DNA from 3 places in the Streptomyces sp. NPDC002793 genome. Region 3 is predicted to be linked to each of the others. Evidence: riboswitches for the same ligand, from Rfam matches in the RefSeq annotation. Region 3 holds a riboswitch; each other region holds the start of a gene.
What was found. Region 3 has a riboswitch for cyclic di-AMP ahead of ABT001_RS25080 (M23 family metallopeptidase). Riboswitches for the same ligand answer to the same signal wherever they lie in the genome.
Positions count from the first base shown of each region.

Region 1: linked by a shared signal. The riboswitch ahead of ABT001_RS33240 (transglycosylase SLT domain-containing protein) and the one ahead of ABT001_RS25080 (M23 family metallopeptidase) in region 3 are both predicted to bind cyclic di-AMP.
Region 2: linked by a shared signal. The riboswitch ahead of ABT001_RS00435 (transglycosylase family protein) and the one ahead of ABT001_RS25080 (M23 family metallopeptidase) in region 3 are both predicted to bind cyclic di-AMP.

Region 1 covers NZ_JBEOVL010000063.1:18,626-26,534, forward strand. Annotated here, with positions in the region: gene ABT001_RS33230 (SIS domain-containing protein) at 1-665, shown strand, start outside; gene ABT001_RS33235 (hypothetical protein) at 734-1,342, opposite strand; gene ABT001_RS33240 (transglycosylase SLT domain-containing protein) at 1,544-2,389, opposite strand; cyclic di-AMP (ydaO/yuaA leader) riboswitch at 2,392-2,572, opposite strand; gene ABT001_RS33245 (TOBE domain-containing protein) at 3,045-3,440, shown strand; gene modA (molybdate ABC transporter substrate-binding protein) at 3,470-4,243, shown strand; gene ABT001_RS33255 (ABC transporter permease) at 4,275-6,215, shown strand; gene ABT001_RS33260 (flavodoxin family protein) at 6,222-6,674, opposite strand; gene ABT001_RS33265 (heavy metal translocating P-type ATPase) at 6,769-7,909, opposite strand, start outside.
Region 2 covers NZ_JBEOVL010000001.1:95,034-102,942, forward strand. Annotated here, with positions in the region: gene ABT001_RS00410 (NAD(P)/FAD-dependent oxidoreductase) at 1-1,383, opposite strand, end outside; gene ABT001_RS00415 (Ppx/GppA phosphatase family protein) at 1,911-2,864, opposite strand; gene ABT001_RS00420 (DUF501 domain-containing protein) at 2,861-3,475, opposite strand; gene ABT001_RS00425 (FtsB family cell division protein) at 3,540-4,010, opposite strand; gene eno (phosphopyruvate hydratase) at 4,105-5,391, opposite strand; gene ABT001_RS00435 (transglycosylase family protein) at 5,691-6,389, opposite strand; cyclic di-AMP (ydaO/yuaA leader) riboswitch at 6,390-6,560, opposite strand; gene ABT001_RS00440 (transglycosylase family protein) at 6,851-7,849, opposite strand.
Region 3 covers NZ_JBEOVL010000029.1:21,587-29,495, reverse strand. Annotated here, with positions in the region: gene ABT001_RS25095 (DNA gyrase/topoisomerase IV subunit A) at 1-1,022, opposite strand, end outside; gene ABT001_RS25090 (M16 family metallopeptidase) at 1,271-2,638, shown strand; gene ABT001_RS25085 (M16 family metallopeptidase) at 2,665-4,047, shown strand; cyclic di-AMP (ydaO/yuaA leader) riboswitch at 4,240-4,408, shown strand; gene ABT001_RS25080 (M23 family metallopeptidase) at 4,422-5,222, shown strand; gene ABT001_RS25075 (GntR family transcriptional regulator) at 5,455-6,150, shown strand; gene ABT001_RS25070 (HPr family phosphocarrier protein) at 6,323-6,604, opposite strand; gene ABT001_RS25065 (bifunctional acetate--CoA ligase family protein/GNAT family N-acetyltransferase) at 6,766-7,909, shown strand, end outside.

The DNA.
Region 1 (7,909 bases), on a different contig from region 3:
ACGACCGGGTCGTCGCGCTGACGCGTTCCGGTACGACGACGGAGGTGCTCGGCCTGCTGAACCGGCTGCGGGGGGCCACCAGGACCGTTGCCGTGACCGCCGATCCGCACACTCCCGTGATGGGCGCGGCCGACGACGTGGTCGTCCTCGACTTCGCCGACGAACGGTCCGTGGTCCAGACGAGGTTCGCGACCACCTCGCTGACCCTGTTCCGCGCCCACCTCGGGCTGCACACCGAGGACGTCGTACGGGACGCCGAGACCGCCTTGGCGGAGCCGCTGCCCGAAGGCCTGCTGGACTGCGCCCAGTTCAGCTTCCTGGGGCGCGGCTGGACGGTCGGGCTCGCCAACGAGGCGGCCCTCAAGATGAAGGAGGCGTCGCTGTCCTGGACCGAGTCGTACCCGGCGATGGAATACCGGCACGGCCCCATCAGCATCGCCACGACCGGCACGGCGACCTGGATGTTCGGCGCCGCCCCGGAGGGGCTGCGGGAGCAGGTGCTGGCGACCGGGGCCCGCTGGGTGGAGAGCGGCCTGGACCCGCTGGCCGACCTGGTCCGGGTGCAGCGGCTGGCGATCGCCCGCGCGGCGGCCCGCGGTCTCGATCCCGACCTGCCGCGCCATCTGACCCGCTCCGTGGTGCTCGACCCGTCAGCGGGCGCCTGAAGGCCCCGGGGCATGCCGCGTACCGGGCCGGCGGGCGGCCCGGTACGCGGCCTCGGCCATGACGGGGGTCAGGCCTCTTCGAAGTAGGCGTCCAGCGCCTCGTCGAGTTCGGCCGTCCACGTCTTCAGGTCACTCCGGGCGGCGGCCTCGACCTCGGCGTTGAACCACCGGCGGCTCGACAGGTGGACGGTCACGGTGAACCGGCGCCCGAAACGGCCGGTCTTGACCTCGACCGCGCCGATCTCGGACCAGTCGAACTCCGCCTCCTGGTCGTCGAGCCGGAAGCGGACGCCCTCGGCGTCCACTTTGATGGACCCTCGCCGGTCGCTGACCTCGAAGACGGGCCCGTCCTCCTTGCGGGCGGCCTCGGCGTCCGGGGTCGCCTCGTCAGCCGGGGCCTCGTCCGGGGTCGCCTCGTCAGCCGGGGCCTCGTCCGGGGTCGCCTCGTCAGCCGGGGCCTCGTCCGGGGTCGCGTCCTCGGCAGCCGTGGAATCGTCCACGGCCTCCTCGGCCTGCGCGTCCACGGCCGCTTCCTCCGGGGTGCCCTCGGTCGCCGCCGTCTTCTCCGCTTCCGCCTCCGTCCGCGCGGGGGCAGGGGCCGTCAGGCCGGGGATGTACGCCGGGTCTGTACCCGCGGCGAACTCGGACTTGATCTTCGAATCTATGCGCTGCTCCACGGCGGGCAGTATGGACGACGAAGCTGTACGAGACCAGTCACCCGGGCTCCGCCCGGCCTGTCGCCGGTGCTCCGGCCGCCCGGCACGGCGTACCCCGGAGACGACTGACGGGTGGTGCGGGTTCCGCCGAACCCGCACCACCCGTCAGTCCTGTCCCTCTGTCACACGCCCGTGCGTCAGCGGTTCCGCCTCCGCGAGGACTCAGTAGGCCCCGAAGACGTTGTCGATCGAGCCGTACCTGTCCGCGGCGTAGTTGCACGCGGCCGTGATGTTGGCGACCGGGTCGTAGCTGTCCGTCGACGTACCGGGCACGTGGTAGGCCTGGAAGGTCGGGTCGATGACCTGGAGCAGGCCCTTGGACGGGATGCCCGCAGCGGCGTTGGAGTCCCAGTTGTTGATGGCCAGCGGGTCGCCGGCGGACTCGCGGATGATGTTGCGGTGGATGCCGTCGTAGCTGCCGGGGATGCCGTGCTCGGCCATGACGGCCAGCGACTCCTTGATCCAGCCGTCGAGGTCGTCCGTGTACGCGGCCGGTTCGGCGGCCGGAACGGCCTCGGCCGCCGGCGCGCCCTCGGCGGCGACGGTGTCGCTCGTACGCTCTGAGCGATCGGCGCGGCCGGACGAGGCGGAGGCCTTGGATTCGGCCTTCTCCGCCTTGTCCGCCGACTTGTTGTCGGCGTCGGCGCCGATGGTCAGCTGAAGACCGGGAAGAATCAGGTCGGGGTTTCCGCCGACGATCTTCTGATTGTCCTCGTACAGAGCCTTCCAGCCACCGCTCACGGAATGCTCGCGCGCGATCTTGGCAAGAGTGTCACCCGCGACCACGGAATAGGTGGCGGTCTCGGACTTCTGTGCGGCAATTCCCTTGCCGGACACGGCAGTAGACGTCGCCGCCTTTTCGACCGCGGCCGGCTGGGCCGGAGCGGCGAATGCGCCGGTCGCGCCGATCACCGGAAGGGCAAGGGCGGCTCCACCCGTGGTCACGGCGATGATGCCGCGAGTCAGCGAACTGGTCCTGAAACGACGGTGCTTACCATTTTCGGGCATGCTGGATTCCTCTCCGTCGCCTGCGAAGTGAGCTGTCGGGTTCGGGCTGGAGATGCCCGGCCGCATACGAATGCGACTTCACCCCGAGCCGCTCCGGTAACCGGATCGGCACTTACTTGGGTCCCCCGCTCCTGCCGTACGAAGAAGTGGTCGGGTAACCGGACGGCGGCAGGATTCGGCGTTCCGCCCGGAGTGATGGCGACCGTAGGCGAGAAATAGGGAAAGGAACAAGCCTGGCGCGGTGATCACAATTCCCCCGCAAGATCGATTCATGGGAATTCATGTAATCCACCCCACACCGAGCCGGGCATTCCCGTTGGCACAGAAGGGAACCGACTGCCGCGCCCGTGCGTCCGGGGCGCGCGAAGTGACCCTCGTCACCGAGTCCGATTCGGGCGTTTTGCTCCAGAGAGAAGGGGTGCGGGTCGCACGAAATGACCTTTTATGGATTACGGGATGAATTCAATAAAACTAGATTAAATCGGGCATAAAACCCATAACTGACCCCATCTAGGCAAACCGCAAGTGGATGCCGGTGGAGCCATGGCCTCTACAGCCCCACTGCGAGGTACACCCTCAACGACACCTCGCATCTGCCAGGCACTGTGCTCACATACATTGCACATGCGCCCGTGATCCCCATATCGTGTCGCACATGCAGTCCTACACCATCGGTCAGGCGGCACGTCTCCTCGGCGTGAGCCCGGACACCACCCGCCGCTGGGCGGACGCCGGCAGGGTCGCGACCCATCGCGACGAAGCCGGGCGCCGTCTCATCGACGGCCGTGATCTGGCCGCCTTCTCGGTCGAGGTCGCCCAGGTCGGCCCCGGCGAGGACGAAGTCCCCTACACCTCCGCGCGGAACGCCTTCCCCGGCATCGTCACCGCGGTGAAGCTCGGTGACATCGCGGCCCAGGTCGAGATCCAGGCCGGCCCGCACCGCCTCGTCTCCCTCCTCACCCGGGAAGCCGTCGAGGAGCTGGGGCTCGAGGTCGGCATGCGGGCCACGGCCCGGGTGAAGTCGACCAGCGTGCACATCGACCGCGCCTGACGCGACGGCCCCCACCGAGGAGTTCTCCGATGCCCTTCCCCCTCACCGGCCGCCGGACCGGGGCCGCGGCCCTGTCGGTGGCACTGCTCGCCACCCTGGCCGCGTGCGGCAGCGACGACGGCAACGACTCCGCCGCGCCGGACACCGAGCTGACCGTGCTCGCCGCTTCCTCGCTGACCGACGTCTTCGCGACGGCCGGTGCCGCGTACGAGAAGGAGCACCCCGGCACGGAGGTCACCTTCTCCTTCGCCGGGTCGCAGGAACTCGCCGCCCAGGTGAGGCAGGGCGCTCCCGCCGACGCCCTGGTCACCGCCGACACCAGGACGATGGACGGGCTTTCGGCGGACACCGGCAAGCCGACGGTCATCGCGAGGAACCGTCTGGTCATCGCCACCGGCCGAGGAAACCCCGAGAAGGTCCTCGGCCTCGCGGATCTCGCCGATCCCGCCCTCAAGGTGGTCCTGGCCGCCCCCGAGGTCCCCGTCGGCCGCTACGGCCGGCAGGTCCTGGACGCCCAGGGGATCGACGTGAAGCCGGTGTCCCAGGAACCCAACGTCCGAGCCGTCCTCAGCAAGATCGAGCTCGGCGAGGCGGATGCCGGCCTCGTCTACCGGACGGATGCCGCCGCCACCGGCAAGGTCGACGCGATCGACATCCCCGACGCGCAGAACGCCATCGCGTCCTATCCGGCCGCGACACTGAAGTCGTCCGGTGACGCCGGGGCCGCGGCCGCCTTCGTGTCCTGGCTGTCCACACCCGAGGCGCAGAGGATCCTCCAGGCCGCGGGCTTCCAGAAACCATGACCCGGCCTGGCCGGACCCGTAGGGGAACGCGTTGAAACAGCTCCGCCGCCGCCCGTCCGGCCCCCGCACCCCGCTCGCCCTGGCGATCCCCGCACTGCTCGCCGTCGCGTTCCTGGTGCTGCCGCTGGCCGGCGTCCTGGCACGGACGTCCTGGGGTGAGCTCGGCACCCATCTGACCAGTCCCGGGACCACACAGGCCCTGAAGCTGTCACTGCTCGTCTCGGCCTGGGCGCTCGGGCTCTCGCTCGTGCTGGGCGTGCCCCTGGCCTGGGTGCTGGCCCGCGTCGACTTCCCCGGCAAGGCCCTCGTACGCTCGCTCGTCCTGCTGCCGATGGTGCTGCCGCCGACCGTCGGCGGTGTGGCCCTGCTCCTCGCCTTCGGGCGGCGGGGGCTCCTCGGGCCCTGGCTGGAGGACACGTTCGGCATCACCCTGCCGTTCCACACCTCGGGCACGGTCCTCGCCGCGACCTTCGTCGCGATGCCGTTCCTCGTCATCAGCCTCGAAGGCGCCTTGGGTGGCCTGCATCCACGCTACGAGGAGACGGCCGCCTCCCTGGGCGGCTCCCCCGTGCGTGTGTTCTTCACGGTGACCCTGCCCATGGTCGCCCCCGGTCTGGCCGCGGGCGCGGCGCTGACCTGGGCCCGGGCGCTGGGCGAGTTCGGGGCGACCATCACCTTCGCCGGCAATCTGCCGGGCACCACCCAGACCCTTCCCCTGCAGGTGTACCTACTCCTCCAGGAGTCCCCCGAGGCGGCCACCTCCGTCTCGCTGCTGCTGCTCGCCATCGCCATGGCGGTGCTCGTCGCCCTGCGCGGACGCTGGGCGGGCACGCCCCGCTCCGCCGCCCCCTCGCACCGCCCCGTCGAGGAGCCGCCCGCCCCGGAGCCCCCCGAGGACAGCACGCGGGCGCCCGACGCGCTTCCCGCGCCGAGCGAGGGCCGGCCGCTGCACGCCGAGGTCAGTGGCTTCACCCAGCTCACCCTCGACGCGGAACCGGGCACGACCATCGCCGTCGTCGGTCCGAACGGCGCGGGCAAGACGACCCTGCTGCGCGCGCTCCTCGGTCTGACGCCGCGCGCCCACGCCGCGCTGCGGCTCGGGGACACCGACATCGGCGGCCTGCCCCCGCACCGGAGGGACGTGGCGTGGGTCCCGCAGGACGGCGCCCTCTTCCCGCACCTCTCCGCCCTGGCCAACACCGCGTACGGGCTCCGCGCCCACGGGATGCCGCGCGCCGAGGCCCGGCGCGCCGCACGGCAGTGGCTCGACCGTCTCGGCGTCGGGCACCTCGCGGCGCGTAAGCCCGCCCAGCTCTCCGGCGGACAGGCCCAGCGGGTCGCGCTGGCCCGCGCACTGGCCGCGCGGCCCCGGCTGCTCCTCCTGGACGAGCCCCTCGCCGCCCTCGACCAGACCACCCGTGCCCATGTACGCCACACCCTCCGCACCCACCTCGACGGCTTCGGGGGCGTCTGTCTGATCGTCACGCACGATCCCGTCGAGGCCGTCTCGCTGGCCGACCGCGTCCTCGTGCTCGACGAGGGCCGGGCGCTGCAGGACGCGCCCCCCGGCGAGGTCACCCGCCATCCGCGCTCGCCCTGGGTCGCCCGGATGCTCGGCCGTAACGCCTGGCCGGGCACGGCCACGGCCGAGGGCCTCCGACTGTCCGGCGGTGGCCGTCTCGTCGCCGCGGAACCGCTGCCCCCCGGCACTCCGGCGCTCGCGGTCATCGGCCCCGAAGCCGTCTCCGTCCACCGCGACCGGCCGGGTGGCAGCCCGCGTAACGTCTGGCCGGGTACGGTCCGTGAGATCACCGCCGTCGGCAGCCGGCTGCGCGTGCTGATCTCCTCGGCCGAGGCACCCGATCTCGTCGCGGAGATCACCCCGCAGGCCGCCGCCGAACTGGGGCTGGCCGAAGGGGTGCCGGTCTGGACCGGGGTGAAGGCGACCGAGGCGACTCTCGTCCCGCGGTGAGGCCCGTCAGTCCATCAGTCCGGCGGCGAGCGTCGCGCCGAGTTCCCAGCAGGCCTCGGTGTCGGCCCTGCCCGGCTCACCGGTGACGGTCACGGCGTCGGCCGTACGGCGCCATCCGAGGCCGGTGGTGATCGTCTCGATGCCGCGCACGGCTCCGGTGACGTCGTTCCCGCCGTGCACGTAGTAACCGAAGGGCCGGCCCTTCGTCCCGTCCAGGCACGGGTAGTACACCGTGTCGAAGAAGTGCTTGAGGGCGCCGGACATGTATCCGAGGTTCGCCGGGGTGCCGAGCAGATAGCCGTCGGCGGCGAGTACGTCGGACGCCGTGGCGGCGAGTGCCGCTCGTCGCACGACGCGTACGCCTTCGATGTCCTCCGTCGTCGCGCCGGCGAGCACCGCTTCGAACAGTGCCTGGCAGTTGGGCGACGGTGTGTGATGCACGATCAGCAGAGTGGCCACGCCTGCACCCTGCCGCCCCGGTCCGCCGGACGCAAACCACGGATCCCCGCGCCCGCGCGGTGCGGGGGCGGGGCACGGGGCGTCGCGAGCGGTCTCAGACGGTGGGGCGGAAGCCGCGCAGGCGCAGGCTGTTGCCGACGACGAAGACCGAGGAGAAGGCCATGGCCGCTCCGGCGATCATCGGGTTGAGCAGCCCGGCGGCGGCGAGCGGAAGGGCCGCCACGTTGTAGGCGAAGGCCCAGAACAGATTCGAGTGGATCGTGCCCAGCGTCCTGCGGGAGAGCCGGATGGCGTCGGCGGCCACCCTCAGGTCCCCGCGCACGAGCGTCAGGTCGCCGGCCTCGATGGCGGCGTCCGTGCCGGTCCCCATGGACAGGCCCAGGTCCGCCTGGGCGAGTGCGGCGGCGTCGTTGACACCGTCGCCGACCATGGCGACGCTGCGGCCTTCCGCCTGCAGTTTCCTGACGACCTCGACCTTGTCCTGCGGCATGACCTCGGCGATGACCTCGTCGATGCCGACCTCTGCCGCCACGGACGCGGCAACCGCCTTGTTGTCGCCGGTCAGCAGGACGGGCGTCAGGCCGAGGTCGCGCAGCCGCCGGACCGCCTCGGCGCTGGTCTCCTTGACCGCGTCGGCGACCTCCAGGACCGCGTGCGCCTCGCCGTCCCAGGCCACCGCGATCACGGTTCTCCCCGCCTCCTCGGCCAGGTCCTTGGCCGCCCTGAGCTCTTCGGGGAGCTCGATGGCCCATTCGGCCAGCAGCTTCTCGCGCCCGACGAGGACGGCGTGGCCCTCGACGACGCCCTGGACACCGAGACCCGGGACGTTGACGAAGTCCTCGGGGGTGGGCAGCGCGCCGACCTCGGCGGCGGCGCCCTCGGCCACGGCCCGGGCGATGGGGTGTTCGGAGGAGTGCTCCAGGGCGCCGGCGAGCCGCAGCACGTCGGCCTTGTCCGTGGACCCGGCGGTGTGGACCTTCAGCAGTGCCATGCGGCCGGTGGTGACGGTGCCCGTCTTGTCGAGGAGGATCGTGTCGACACGGCGCGTGGTCTCCAGGACCTCCGGCCCCTTGATCAGGATGCCGAGCTGGGCCCCGCGTCCGGTGCCGACCAGCAGGGCGGTCGGCGTGGCCAAACCCAGGGCGCAGGGGCAGGCGATGATCAGTACGGCGACGGCAGCCGTGAAGGCCGCCGTGAGTCCGGCGCCCGAGCCGAGCCAGAAGCCGAGTGTCGCG
Region 2 (7,909 bases), on a different contig from region 3:
CTTCTCGCCGGCCTTGTCGCCGTCGGCCTTGGCCGCGACGGGCGGGGGGCTCGGCTTGGCGGCCTCGTAGAACTCCTCGCGCGGAGTCTCCATGGCGCCGAGCGAGACGACCTCGCGCTTGAGGAACATCGCCAGCGTCCAGTCCGCGAAGATCCGGATCTTACGGTTCCAGGTCGGCATGGCCATGCCGTGGTACCCACGGTGCATGTACCAGGCCAGACGGCCCTTGACCTTGATCTTCATCTTGCCGACGACGATCATCGCGACGCCCTTGTGCAGGCCGAGACCGGCCACCGCACCCTTGTTGGCGTGGCTGTACTCCTTCTGCGGGAAGCCCCGCATGCCGGAGATGACGTTGTCGCCGAGGACCTTGGCCTGACGCAGCGCGTGCTGGGCGTTCGGCGGGCACCAGGCGTTCGGGTTGCCCGCACGGCGGCCGACCAGGTCCGGGACCTGGGCGTTGTCGCCCGCGGCCCAGATGTAGTCGGTGCCCTGCACCTGGAGCTTCTCGGAGGTGTCCACGTGACCACGCGGGCCGAGCGGCAGACCGAAGCGGGCCAGCGCCGGGTTCGGCTTCACGCCGGCCGTCCACACGATCGTGCTGGAGTCGACCTCGAGGCCGTTCTTCAGCACCACGTGACCGTCGACGCAGGAGTCCATGGAGGTCGAGAGGTAGACCTCGACACCACGGCTCTCCAGGTGCTCCTTGCCGTACGCGCCCAGCTTCGGGCCGACCTCGGGAAGGATCTTGTCGGCCGCGTCGACCAGGATGAAGCGCATGTCCTCGCGCTTCACGCTCGTGTAGTACTTCGCGGCGTCCCTGGCCATGTCCTCGACCTCGCCGATGGTCTCCGCACCGGCGAAGCCGCCGCCCACGAAGACGAACGTGAGCGCCTTGCGGCGGACGTCCTCATCGGTCGTCGAGTCGGCCTTGTCCAGCTGCTCGAGGACGTGGTTGCGCAGACCGATGGACTCCTCGATGCCCTTCATGCCGATGCCCTGCTCGGCGAGGCCGGGGATCGGGAAGGTGCGGGAGACCGCGCCCATCGCGATGACCAGGTAGTCGAAGGGCAGCTCGTAGGCCTCGCCGACGAGCGGCGCGACCGTGGCGACCTTGCGGTCCTGATCGATGGTCGTGACACGGCCGGTGAGAACCTCCGCCTTCGGCAGGACGCGTCGCAGCGGGACGACGACATGCCGAGGCGAGATGCTGCCGGCAGCAGCTTCGGGGAGGAAGGGCTGGTACGTCATGTACGAGCGCGGGTCGACGACCGTGACGGTCGCCTCTCCATACCGCATCTTCTTCAGAATGCGACGAGCTGCGTACAGGCCTACGTACCCACCGCCTACAACGAGGATCCTGGGACGCTCCGTGGTGCTCATGCCATCGAGTATCCACCCCCCTCGGGGGGCATGCTCGTGAGCCCCTTCACAAGGTATGCGCCACCCTCTGCTACACTTCGCCGCCCACGTGACCCAGGTCATGGTGCGGGCGGGGAACCACGAGGCCGTGGCGAACGTTGTTCACCACTTGTGAGCTGGCCCTTGAGCCTCCAGGGACGGCGAACCACCCACCTCGGACACGCCCTTGCCACACCCCGGAAACCTCCGCGCAGCCTTGCTGTGCGACCTCGCCGGCGACCCGCACGGCCCCTCGGGGGAAGAACTTCCCCCAGAGGGGCCGAATTCCTTGTGAAGAAGTTCACGAACCTCGTGGCGAGACCTCGCGAAAGCCCCCTCCGGAGGTACCCGGAGGGGGCCGCGGCGAGCTCAGAGGTGCAGGCCGGAATGCGTATGAGCGGCATCTCACCGCTCCTCGAGGACACCCGTGAGCACACCCCGTCCCACTCACCTCACGGGCGCCTCGTCGTCGAGGTGGGCAACCGGCGCGACATGTACCGGAATCCCGGCTAACGCTCCCCGAGCGCCACGGACCAGGCGATCCCGTCGAGGATGTCGTGCTCGCTGACGACGACCTCGCGGGCACCGGTGCGCTCCATCACCGCGAGCAGCACGAGCGCCCCGGAGGCGATCACGTCGACCCGGCCCGGATGCATCGCGGGGATCGCCGCGCGCTCCTCGTGCGTCGAGGCCACCAGCCGCTCGGTGATCTCACGGACCCGCCCGACGGAGACCCGGGAGTGGTGGATCGCCTCGGAGTCGTACTCCTCCAGCCCGAGCGCCATCGCGGCGACGGTGGTGACCGTCCCGGCCAGGCCGACGAGCGTCGCAGCCGAGGAGAGCGGCACGGTCTCCTCGGCCAGGTCCAGGGCGGCACCGATGTCCGCGCGGATCGCGGCGATCCGGTCGGGCGTGGGCGGATCCACCACGGCCCCGTCGAGGACCAGGTGACGTTCGGTCATGCGTACACAGCCGATGTCCACCGACCGGGCCGCGCGGACGGTGTCGTCACCGACGACGAACTCGGTGGAACCGCCGCCGATGTCCACGACGAGGTACGGCTTCTCCAGGTGGTCACCGCCCACCAGTTCCTTCGTGGCGCCGTCGAAGGAGAGCTGCGCCTCCTGGTCCCCGGTGACGACCTCGGGCTCGACGCCCAGGACGTCCAGGACGCCGCGGACGAACGTGCCGCTGTTCTCCGCGTCACGCGAGGCGGAGGTGGCGACGAACCGGATCCGTTCGGCGCCGAGCTCCTTGATCACGGTCGCGTACTCACGGCAGGCGTCGAACGTGCGCTCCAGCGCCTCGGGGGCCAGCCGGCCGGTCCGGTCCACACCCTGGCCGAGCCGGACGATCCTCATCCTCCGGTCGAGCTCGTTGAAGTCACCGGTGGCGGGGTCCACGTCCGCGACGAGCAGACGGATGGAGTTGGTACCGCAGTCGATGGCGGCGACCCGGGTCACCGGCCCGTCCCCTCGCCGGGCCCGTCGAGCGGCTTGAACGCGAAGTGGCCGTCCTCGTCCCCGTCGACGGTCCACCCCTCGCCCTCGGACGGAGCCGGGCACGGCTTGACGCAGGGGCCCTTGGCCCACCACTCGGGCAGCATCGCGATCGCCTCGTCGCCCAGCGGGTTCACCCCGGGGCCCGCGACCAGCGAGTGGCCGACCAGCACGTGCAGGCACTTCACCCGGTCCGGCATGCCGCCCGCGCTCGGGAAGCCCTCCAGCACCTCGATGGCGTCACGCCGCGCGAGGTAGTCCTCGTGCGCGGCGCGGTAGGCGGCGGCCAGCTCGGGGTCCGTGGCGAGCCGCTCGGTCATCTCCTTCATGACCCCGTTGGCCTCCAGCGTGCCGATCGCGGACGCGGCACGCGGGCAGGTCAGGTAGTACGTCGTCGGGAACGGTGTGCCGTCCTCCAGACGGGGCTGCGTCTCGACCACGTCCGGGTTGCCGCACGGGCAGCGGTGCGCGATGGCGCGCAGCCCACGCGGCGGCCGACCGAGCTGGAGCTCGAACGCGGCGATGTCCACATCGGTGGGAGTGGTGGATTCGGTCTGCGGAGGGGGCGTGTCCATGCCTGCCTTGAATGTCATCGGTCGGACTGTATGAATCGGTACGTACGCACGGGGAGGACGGTGGTCATTCGCGGTCCGCGCTGTCCACGCCGTCCCAGAGGTTCTCGTGCCACGGCCGCCCCGTCGCCCCCGGCTCGCCCCGCCGCACCTCGGCCGCGTCCGGGTCGACCACCGTGTAACCGGTCTCACCGGGCAGCACGTAGTGCAGGTGCTGGCGCGCGAGACGGCGGATGTAGGCGTCGTCCTTGAGCCGCGCCTTCTCGTCGCGCAGCTCCTCGGTCCGCTGGCGGGCCTCCTGCGAAAGCCTCTCCTGCTCCGCGATCTGGTCGCGCTGGGAGATGTACTGCCGCATGGGATACGCGAGGGCCACCACCAGCGAGCACACGATCAGCGCGAGGAACGCGGCCCGGCCGGTGAGCCGGGAGCGGCGGGCCTGGCGGCGGTTCTGGGACCGGTAGACACGGGCCGCCGTCTGCTCACCGAGCAGTCGCAGCCTGGTCGCGGTGGAGAACCGGTCGCGGTCCTTCCCGGCCATGTCTCACGCCTCCCCGTTACGCACGTCCGTCCCCGCACACGGTACGGGACCGGATGCGGGGACGGACGGAGGCTGGTGCTCCGGGCTCGGGCTGTCAGCCCTCGAAGCGGAACCGCGGGAACGCCGAACGGCCGGCGTACACGGCGGCGTCGTCGAGGATCTCCTCGATGCGCAGCAGCTGGTTGTACTTGGCGACGCGGTCCGAGCGGGCCGGGGCGCCGGTCTTGATCTGGCCACAGTTCACGGCGACGGCGAGGTCGGCGATGGTGACGTCCTCGGTCTCACCGGAGCGGTGGGACATCATGCACTTGAAGCCGTTGCGCTGGGCCAGCTCGACGGCGTCCAGGGTCTCGGTCAGCGAACCGATCTGGTTGACCTTGACGAGCAGGGCGTTGGCCGAGCCCTCCTCGATGCCGCGGGCGAGGCGCTCGGGGTTGGTGACGAACAGGTCGTCGCCGACGATCTGCACCTTGGAGCCGAGCTTGTCGGTGATGACCTTCCAGCCCGCCCAGTCGTCCTCGTACAGCGGGTCCTCGATGGACACGAGCGGGTACGCGGAGACGAGCTCCTCGTAGTACTCGGTCATCTCGGCGGCCGAGCGGGACTTGCCCTCGAACTCGTAGACGCCGTCCTTGTAGAACTCGGACGCGGCGACGTCGAGCGCGAGCGCGATGTCGCGGCCCGGGACGTAACCGGCCTCCTTGACGGCCTCCAGGATGAGGTCGAGGGCGGCGCGGTTGGACTCGAGGTTGGGGGCGAAGCCGCCCTCGTCACCGAGACCGGTGGAGAGGCCCTTGGTCTTCAGGACCTTCTTCAGCGTGTGGTAGATCTCCGCGCCCCAGCGAAGGGCCTCGGAGAAGGACTCGGCGCCGATCGGCGCGATCATGAACTCCTGGATGTCCACGTTGGAGTCGGCGTGCGAGCCGCCGTTCAGGATGTTCATCATCGGAACGGGCAGCAGGTGCGCGTTCGGGCCGCCGAGGTAGCGGAAGAGCGGGAGGTCGGAGGCCTCGGACGCGGCGTGCGCCACGGCCAGCGAGACACCGAGGATGGCGTTGGCGCCGAGCGAGCCCTTGTTCTCGGTCGCGTCCAGGTCGAACATCGCCTGGTCGATGAGGCGCTGCTCGGTGGCGTCGTAACCGACGAGCTCCGGGCCGATCTGCTCGATCACGGCGAGGACGGCCTTCTCGACGCCCTTGCCCTGGTAACGGTTCGGGTCACCGTCGCGAAGCTCGATGGCCTCGAACGCTCCGGTGGAGGCTCCGGACGGAACAGCAGCACGTCCCGTGCTGCCGTCGTCGAGGCCGACCTCGACCTCGACCGTGGGGTTCCCCCGGGAGTCGAGGATTTCCCTGGCTACGACGACGTCGATGGACGGCACGAGGCATCTCCTTCTGGGATCTGACACTGGTTGTGCAGGGTCACTGTGGCCTTGCGCCACGAGCCTAACCGGCCCGGCCCGCTCCGTCGGCCGTACGCCCGTCCCCTGGGACGAAAAAGGACCCGCGGGCCCTCATTCCGGGCAAAGCTCCAGAATTCTACTGGCAAGTAACCACAAGAAGTGAACACGCATCCCCTGACGCGTCCGCGAACGGACCCCGGCCCGGCACGCGGGGGGTCAGCGCGCCGGGCCGGGCCACCGGGCCACCGGGGCAGGAGGGGACCCCGGGCGGCTGGTGCCTACTTCAGGTGGAGCTGCTGCCCCGGGAAGATCAGGTCGGCGTCGTCGACGATGTCGTCGTTCAGCTCGAAGAGCTTCTCCCAGCCGCCCTTGACCTTCTTCGCGTCGGCGATCTTGCTGAGGGTGTCGCCGGACTTCACCTTGTACTCGCCGTCACCCTTCTCGACCTTCTCGCCGGTCGGGGTGGTGACGGTCTTCGCGGGGGCCTCACGCTTCTCGCTGCGCGTGGTGGGCTGCTCGGCCTTGCGCTCCAGTGCGGCCTGCGGGGCCGTGTCGCCGTTCTTCTCGGAACCGGAGCCGGTGTCGACGCCCGGATCCACCCCGTCGTTCGTCAGGCCGCCGGCGCCGGCGCAGGCCCAGGCGCCCGGGCCCTGCAGGTCGAGGAGCTTCTCGGCGGCGGCTATCTGCTGGCCCTTGGTGGCCAGGTCGGCACGGGCGGCGTACTGGGTACCGCCGGCGGCGGCCCAGCTGGACTGCGAGAACTGCAGGCCGCCGTAGTAGCCGTTGCCGGTGTTGATGGACCAGTTGCCACCCGACTCGCACTGGGCGACGGCGTCCCAGGTCTCGACGGAGGCGGCAGAGGCGCCGGTCGCACCCATGAGCGGGACGGCGACGGCGGCACCGGTGACACCGGCCAGGGTCGCGATACGGACGGCCTTGGACGGGCGACGGTGCTTGCCCTTGCTGGAAAGCAGCATGGTTCTCCTCACCGACGCCTACGAGGTGAGCTGTCGGGTTCGGGCCTGTGAGTTGCCCGGTCACCCGCTCCCGCGGACGACTTCACCCCTAGCCGCACCCCGCCCGTCTTCCGACGGCCGGGTCCGGCACTTACCTGGGTCCCCCGCTCCTGCCTACGGCGCTTTACGCGTCGGTCCCCTTCGGCCGACGGCAGGATTCGGCGTGACGGTCGAAGGTGCCCGCGGTGCGAGCGGCTCCGACCGTAAACACACGCAACCCCTACATTCAAAGATGGACATAACGGCTAATCAGCACGTAACGGCCAGTCGGATCGAGCTGTTTTCGCAGGTCGGAGCCAATATGGACGGATCGGGCGGACGGGGCGCTCCAGTTGACGCAAAGAGACCCATGTCTCACTTACGCATAAGTGGACATAGGCCTCTGAACTGCCCCTGTTTTCGGGGCCTTTTTGCGCTTTTGATCAGTCGGCGGTGGTGGTCTCCGCCGAGTCGCCCGGCGCGTTCGCCCCGACGAGTCCGAGGTCCAGGCTCTGGCCGGGGAGGATCAGGTCCGGGTCGGAGCCCAGCTCGTCCTTGTTGGCCTCGTAGAGCGCGGACCAGCCGCCGGAGAGCTCCTGCGCGTCCGCGATCGCCCAGAGGTTGTCGCCGTCGCGGACGGTGTACGTCCCCTCGGCGCCCTCACGTGCCCCGGAGTCGCCGCGCGAGGCGTGGCGCCCGGAGTCCCGTCCGGCGTCCGGACCGGAACCGGCGTCCGCCTCGGGAGCCGGGGTGCCGCGGTGCTTCCCGCCGTTCGCCCCGTCGCCCTTCGAGTCGCCGGGCGTACCGGATGCCTCGGGAGACGGCGTCGCGGACGGCGAGGCGCCGGCCTCGCCCCGGTCCGTCGAGTCCTCGGTCGTGTCCTCGTCCGCGCCGCCCTCGGCGTCGCCGGAGCCCTCAGGGGCTTCCGAGGCGTCCGACTCGTCCTCGGCGCCCGCCGTCTCGTCCTCCGCGTCCGACGCCTCGGGCGAGGGGGTCCCGGACGGGGTCGCGGTGTCCGAGGGCTCGGCGGAGGGCTCGTCGCCCGGGTCGACGCCGGGCAGCCCCTCGTCCACGGCGAGCCCGGAGATCACCGAGCAACTGGACCACGCCTGGGGTCCCTTGTCGGCCAGCACCTTCTCCGCGACGGCTATCTGCTGCGAGCGGCTCGCGAGGTCGGCGCGGGACGCGTAGTCCGTGCCGCCGTAGTCCGACCAGGTGTCCTCGGAGAGCTGCAGGCCACCGTAGTAGCCGTTGCCGAGGTCGGCACTCCACATGCCGCCGCTCTCGCACTCGGCGACCCGGTCCCAGGTCGACGCGTCTGCGGCTTGTGCGCTGCCCGCGCCGAGCAGCGGGATGGCGATGGCCGATCCCGTGACGCCTGCGGCGACGACGATGGCGGGTGCCTGGCGTGGGCGACGGTGTCTGCCGGTCGCGGAGCCCATGGGATTGCCTTCCGTGTGACTGACATGTGTAACGGGTTGGTCGAACGGTGAACCTAGCCC
Region 3 (7,909 bases):
AAGGACTCCTCCATCGGCGTCAGCTTGTAGAGCTGCTCCAGCACGGCCTCCGGCACGAAGCCGTTCTTGACCTCGATCACCAGACGCAGACCGTGCGCCCGGTCCGTGAGGTCCTTGACGTCCGCGATGCCCTGCAGCTTCTTCGAGCCGACGAGGTCCTTGATCTTGGCGATCACCTTCTCCGGCCCGACGGTGAAGGGCAGTTCGGTGACGACGAGACCCTTACGGCGGGCCGTGACGCTCTCTATGGCGACCGTGGCGCGGATCTTGAACGTGCCGCGCCCGGCGGCGTACGCGTCCTTGATGCCGCCGAGACCCACGATCCTGCCACCGGTGGGCAGGTCGGGTCCCGGGACGAAGCGCATCAGCGTCTCGAGGTCGGCGCCCGGGTGCCGGATCAGGTGGCGGGCGGCGGCGATGACCTCGCCGAGGTTGTGCGGGGGCATGTTGGTCGCCATGCCGACCGCGATCCCGGAAGCGCCGTTGACCAGGAGGTTCGGGTACGCCGCCGGGAGGACGACCGGCTCCCGCTCCTGGCCGTCGTAGTTGGACTGGTAGTCGACGGTGTCCTCGTCGATCGACTCCGTCATCAGGGTCGTGGCGTCGGCCATCCGGCACTCGGTGTACCGCATGGCGGCCGGCGGGTCGTCGTTGCCCAGCGAACCGAAGTTGCCGTGCCCGTCGACGAGGGGCAGGCGCATCGAGAACGGCTGTGCCATGCGCACCAGTGCGTCATAGATCGACGCGTCACCGTGCGGGTGCAGTTTGCCCATCACCTCGCCCACGACGCGGGCGCACTTCACGTAGCCGCGGTCGGGGCGCAGTCCCATCTCGTTCATCTGGGACACGATGCGGCGGTGCACGGGCTTCATGCCGTCGCGGGCATCGGGCAGCGCCCTGGAGTAGATCACCGAGTACGCGTACTCGAGGAAGGAGCCCTGCATTTCGTCGACGACGTCGATGTCGAGGATCTTCTCCTCGAAGTCGTCCGGCGGCGGGGTTTTCGTGCTGCGGCGGGCCATCGCGGCTGCGACTCCTTCACAGATTCTGTCGGGCAACCTCAGGTTCTGACGCCGACCATTGTGGACCGCCGCACTGACGACGCCGACCTCGACCCGTCCGAAACGGCCCCCGGGGCCTCCCCAGAGCCCCTGTTTACGGCAGCATCTACGACAACATTCACCCGACGGGAACTTCGCCAGGTGCCCGTGCGCTTGGTCTTAGAGTGGCAGGTCCGGCAGGAAACCCTGTACCGATCGAAGGGACGTACATGCCCATGGGTCACACGGCCACAGCCCAGGCCGGCTCCGGCGGCTTGACGGCGACCGAGCACCGTCTGGCCAACGGCCTGCGCGTGGTGCTCTCCGAGGACCATCTGACCCCCGTCGCCGCGGTCTGCCTCTGGTACGACGTCGGCTCCCGGCACGAGGTCAAGGGACGCACAGGCCTGGCTCACCTCTTCGAGCACCTGATGTTCCAGGGTTCGGGCCAGGTCAAGGGGAACGGGCACTTCGAGCTGGTGCAGGGGGCGGGCGGCTCCCTCAACGGCACCACCAGCTTCGAGCGCACCAACTACTTCGAGACGATGCCCACGCACCAGCTGGAGCTGGCCCTGTGGCTCGAGGCCGACCGGATGGGCTCGCTGCTCGCCGCGCTCGACGAGGAGTCCATGGAGAACCAGCGCGACGTCGTCAAGAACGAGCGCCGCCAGCGCTACGACAACGTCCCGTACGGCACCGCGTTCGAGAAGCTCACCGCCCTCGCCTACCCGGAGGGCCACCCCTACCACCACACGCCGATCGGTTCGATGGCCGACCTGGACGCGGCGACCCTGGAGGACGCGCAGGCGTTCTTCCGGACGTACTACGCGCCGAACAACGCGGTGCTCTCGGTGGTCGGGGACATCGACCCGGAGCAGACGCTCGCGTGGGTCGAGAAGTACTTCGGCTCCATCCCCTCCCACGACGGCAAGCAGCCCCCGCGCGACGGCTCGCTGCCCGCCGTCATCGGCGAACAGCTGCGCGAAGTGGTCGAGGAGGAGGTCCCCGCGCGTGCGCTGATGGCCGCCTACCGGCTGCCGCACGACGGCACGCGCGAGTGCGACGCCGCGGACCTCGCGCTGACCGTGCTCGGCGGCGGCGAGTCCTCCCGCCTGCACAACCGCCTGGTCCGCCGCGACCGTACGGCGGTCGCCGCCGGATTCGGTCTGCTCAGGCTGGCCGGCGCTCCCTCGCTCGGCTGGCTGGACGTCAAGACGTCCGGCGGCGTCGAGGTGCCCCGGATCGAGGAGGCCGTCGACGAGGAGCTCGCCCGCTTCGCCGAGGAGGGCCCCACGCCCGAGGAGATGGAGCGCGCCCAGGCCCAGCTGGAGCGTGAGTGGCTGGACCGGCTCGGCACGGTCGCCGGCCGCGCGGACGAACTGTGCCGGTACGCCGTCCTGTTCGGCGACCCGCAGCTCGCACTGACCGCGGTGGGCCGGGTGCTCGACGTGACGGCCGACGAGGTCAAGGCCGCCGCAAGGGCGCATCTGCGTCCCGACAACCGTGCGGTCCTGGTCTACGAGCCGCTCGAACCGGCCGACGAGACGGACGGCACCGACGCGCACGAGACCGACGCGCACGAGGGGGCCGACAAGTGACCGACGCCGCCGTGACTGGAGTAGCGATGGAGTACCACCCGCAGCCGACCGCCGGTGAGGCCCGGCCCTGGGCCTTTCCCGCGCCCGAACGCGGCGCCCTGCCCAACGGGCTGACCGTGCTGCGCTGTCACCGCCCCGGCCAGCAGGTCGTCGCCGTGGAGATCTTCCTCGACGCCCCGCTGGACGCCGAGCCCGAGGGCCTGGACGGTGTGGCCACGATCATGGCGCGCGCCCTGTCCGAGGGTACGGACAAGCACTCGGCGGAGGAGTTCGCCGCCGAGCTGGAGCGGTGCGGCGCCACGCTGGACGCGCACGCGGACCACCCGGGTCTGCGAGTCTCCCTGGAGGTCCCGGTCTCCCGGCTGGCCAAGGCCCTCGGTCTGGTCGCCGAGGCACTGCGCGCCCCGGCCTTCGCGGAGAGCGAGATCGAACGCCTGGTGGGCAACCGCCTCGACGAGATCCCGCACGAGCAGGCCAACCCGGCCCGCCGGGCCGCCAAGCAGCTCTCCAAGGAGCTCTTCCCCGCCACGGCGCGGATGTCGCGCCCGCGCCAGGGCACCGAGGAGACGGTCCGGCGGATCGACGCCGCCGCCGTACGCGCCTTCTACGACGCCCATGTCCGCCCCTCCACCGCGACGGCGGTCGTCGTCGGCGACCTCACCGAGGTGGACCTGGACGCGCTGCTCTCCGACACCGTCGGGGACTGGTCGGGCAACGCCGGCCAGGCCCGGCCGGTGCCCCCGATCACCGCGGACGACACCGGCCGTGTGGTCATCGTCGACCGTCCCGGAGCCGTGCAGACCCAGCTGCTGATCGGCCGGATCGGAGCGGACCGGCACGACAGTGTGTGGCCGGCCCAGGTCCTCGGCACGTACTGCCTGGGAGGCACCCTCACCTCGCGGCTCGACCGTGTGCTGCGCGAGGAGAAGGGCTACACCTACGGCGTCCGGGCCTTCGGGCAGGTGCTGCGCTCGACGGCACCCGGGTCCGCCTCCGGGGCGACCGGCGCCGCGATGCTCGCCATCAGCGGCTCCGTCGACACGGAGTCCACCGGCCCCGCGCTCGACGACCTGTGGAAGGTCCTGCGGACCCTGGCGGCCGAGGGGCTCACCGACGCCGAACGCGAGACCGCCGTGCAGAACCTCGTGGGTGTGGCCCCGCTGAAGTACGAGACGGCGGCCTCCGTCGCGGGCACCCTGGCCGACCAGGTGGAGCAGCACCTGCCGGACGACTACCAGGCCCAGCTGTACGCCCGGCTGGCCGCGACCGGCACGGTCGAGGCGACCGCTGCCGTGGTCAACGCCTTCCCGGTCGACCGGCTGGTCACCGTCCTGGTCGGGGACGCCGCGCAGATCGCGGAGCCCGTGAAGGCCCTGGGGATCGGCGAGGTGTCGGTCGTCACCGGCTGACGGAACGGGACATGACGGACCCTGGCGCGTGCACCGGGCGCCAGGGTTCTGCCATGTGTCCGTTTCGTAAAGAAAATGCCTATTAATCCTGTGGGATGTGCGACAAAAGGCCCTTTCTGTTTGGTGCCGTGAAGGGCCCCGACCTAGCGTCGGCCCGGCTGTCCGCCAGACGAATGCCGCATCCGCGGCGCCGGGCAGCCATCGCCGAGTCCCCGTCAGGCGCGAGCCTGGGGAGCCGGGGACCCACGAAGTCCCTGGGGTGAATCGGATCCCTGTCACCTCGTCCGAGGTGTGGGGGCCCGTAGGAGACCTTCCTGCTCCGAACCCGTCAGCTAACCCGGTAGGCGAGAAGGAAGGAAAGGACCAGCCCCTCCATGGCGTTCATCCGTGCCACCGGGAAGCACCGTGCCCCGAGCCGCCTGACGCGCAAGAGCGCCGAGGTCGCCGGCATCGCGGCCCTGGCCACCGCCGGTGTCATCGGCACCACGGCCTCCCCGGCCCTCGCCGCGGACTCCGAGGCCGTCACCGCCACCGGCCTGACCCAGACCGTCGCCCTCGACACCACCCTCGCCGCCCAGATCGACGCCCAGGCGAAGGCCCAGAAGCACCAGGCCGACCTCGCGGCCGAGGCGAAGGCGAAGGCCGAGGCGGAAGCCAAGGCAAAGGCCGAGGCGAAGGCGGAGGCCGAGCGCAAGGCCGAAGCCCGCGCCGCGGAGGCGCGCGAGGCCGAGGCGCGCGCGGCGCGCGCCGCCGAGCGGGCCCGGCTGAACTCCTTCCACCTCCCGGTCGCCGGATCGCACGTGACCACCGGATATCAGTCCGGCGGCGCGCTCTGGTCCTCCGGAAGCCACTCCGGCGTGGACTTCCAGGCGGCGTCCGGCACCTCCGTCGTCGCCGTCGGCGCCGGTACGGTCGTCGAGGCGGGCTGGGGCGGCGCGTACGGCAACAACATCGTGCTGCGCATGAACGACGGCACGTACACCCAGTACGGCCACCTCTCCTCGATCGGTGTGTCCGTCGGCCAGAGCGTCGGCTCGGGTGAGCGGATCGGTGTGTCCGGCTCGACCGGCAACTCCACCGGACCGCACCTGCACTTCGAGGCCCGGACCACCCCCGAGTACGGCTCGGACATGGACCCCGTCGCCTACCTCCGTGCCCACGGCGTCCAGGTCTGACCGCACGCCGCACGACACCGCCCACGACGCAGGCCCCGGCATCCGCCGGGGCCTGCGTCATGTCCCGGAAGAGGTCGCGGAAGGGGTCGCGGAAGGCTCGTGGAAGTGCTTTTTGGCCAAAAGATATCCATGGATTCCACCCCGCCATCGGAAATTGTGGCCGGTTGCAATAGAGTCACGGAACAGGCGTCGATCGGCCGCGTTCCGCGGGGATTAAGGCGGAGGTTCGGACATGCGCATTCCCGCGCATTCGGTATGCACGGCAATCCGTGACGACATCGTCTCCGGTGTCTTCGAGCGCGGCAGCCGCCTCACCGAAGAGGTGCTCGCGCGTCGCTACGGCGTCTCCCGCGTCCCCGTGCGCGAGGCGTTGCGCACCCTGGAATCCGAGGGGTTCGTCGTCACCCGCAGGCATGCCGGTGCCTGCGTCGCCGAGCCCACGGAGCAGGAGGCCGCCGACCTCCTGGAGATCCGGATGCTCCTGGAACCACTCGGGGCGGCCCGCGCCGCGCAGCGCCGCACCGAGGCGCACCTCAAAGTGCTCCGAGGCCTGGTCAGGCTGGGGCAGGAGCGGGTGCGCAGGGGCGAGGGGGAGGATCTGCGCTCCCTGGGCGGCTGGTTCCACGAGACGCTGGCACAGGCCTCCGGCAGCCCCGCGCTGATAGCGCTGCTCACCCAGCTCCGGCACAAGATCGCCTGGATGTACGCCGTCGAGCAGCCGGCCCGCCCCGCGGACTTCTGGGCCGAGCACGGTGCTCTCGTCGACGCCGTGGCGCGCCGTGACGCGGAGCGGGCCAGGGCGCTCGCCACCCAGCACGCCGAGCGGGCCACCGCGGCCCACCGGCTGCGGCGCACGGACCCGCCGGGGCGCCCGGCGCGGGTGAGGACTTCGCAACACCCCGTAAACATCGCGGGAGTCCGCCATTAACAATTGCACCGTATACAAAGAGGATAATTATTGAGGGGCTTTCTTTGTGCTGCCCTGATTTCGTTTTCCGGGCTCAGCCCCGACCTCGTTCGGAAAACGTGAAAAGCCGCGGCTCCCCGTGGGGGTGCCGCGGCTTTTCCGTGGAAATGATTCCAGTTCGGGACGCCCGGAATCAGACGGTCTCCGGAAGCTCCTCGAGCCCTTCGGCGACCAGCTTCGCCAGGCGGTCCAGGGCGGCCTCGGCGTCGTCCGCCTCGGACGCGAGCACGATCTCCTCGCCGCCCTGGGCGCCCAGACCGAGCACCGCGAGCATGGACGCGGCGTTCACCGGGTTGCCGTCAGCCTTGGCGATCGTCACCGGGACGCCGGAGGCCGTCGCGGCACGGACGAAGATGGAAGCGGGGCGGGCGTGCAGGCCCTCGGCCCAACCGACGTTGACGCGGCGCTCAGCCATGGTTCTGCCCTTCACGTAACAATGGGTTGTCTAGACCAGTCTCTCATGCAGGGCGCACTGCCGCGCCAGGCATCGCCACCGGGCACAACGCGATACAGGCCCCAAGCGTGCCCGCGCCGCCACCCCGCCGCGACCGGTGCGACGGGTCGTAGGCTTTGCCCATGGAGCCCACTCCGGAGCAGAGTCCGCATCACGCGTACCCCGACCACTGGGAGGCGGACGTGGTGCTCCGCGACGGTGGCACCGCGCGCATCAGGCCCATCACCACGGACGACGCCGAGCGGCTGGTCAGCTTCTACGAGCAGGTGTCCGACGAGTCGAAGTACTATCGCTTCTTCGCCCCGTACCCGCGCCTCTCCGCCCGGGACGTGCACCGCTTCACCCATCACGACTACGTCGACCGGGTGGGGCTGGCCGTCACGATCGGCGGCGAGTTCATCGCCACCGTCCGCTTCGACCGGATCGACGAGCAGGGCAGGCCCGCCTCGGCCCCCGCGGACGAGGCCGAGGTCGCCTTCCTCGTCCAGGACGCCCACCAGGGGCGCGGTGTGGCGTCCGCACTCCTCGAACACATCGCGGCGGTGGCCATGGAGCGGGGCATCCGCCGCTTCGCCGCCGAGGTGCTGCCCGCCAACAACAAGATGATCAAGGTGTTCCGGGACGCCGGCTTCACCCAGCAGCGCAGCTTCGAGGACGGCTCCGTCCACCTCACCCTCGAACTGGAACCCACGGCCGAGTCGCTCGCCGTCCAGCGCGGCCGTGAGCAGCGGGCCGAAGCGCGCTCCGTGCAGCGCCTGCTGGCCCCAGGGGCCGTCGCGGTCATCGGCGTCGGCCGCGAGCCCGGGGGCGTGGGCCGGACGGTGCTGCGCAACCTCCTCGGTTCAGGCTTCACCGGACGTACGTACGCGGTGAACACCTCCTTCGCCGCCGGACCGGGCACGGTCGACGGGGTGCCCGCGCACCGCACGGTGGGTGAGATCGGCGAGCAGGTCGATCTCGCGGTCGTCGCCGTGCCCGCCGAGCGGGTGCCCGAGGCCGTCGCGGACTGCGGCGAACACGGTGTGCAGGGCCTCGTCGTCCTCTCCGCCGGATACGCGGAGCGGGGTACCGAAGGCCGGGAGCGGCAGCGGGAGCTGGTCCGGCAGGCACGCTCGTACGGCATGCGGATCATCGGCCCGAACGCCTTCGGCATCATCAACACCTCCGAAGCGGTCCGTCTGAACGCCTCCCTCGCCCCCGAGTCCCCCCAGGCCGGGCGCATCGGCCTCTTCACCCAGTCAGGCGCCATCGGGATCGCACTGCTCT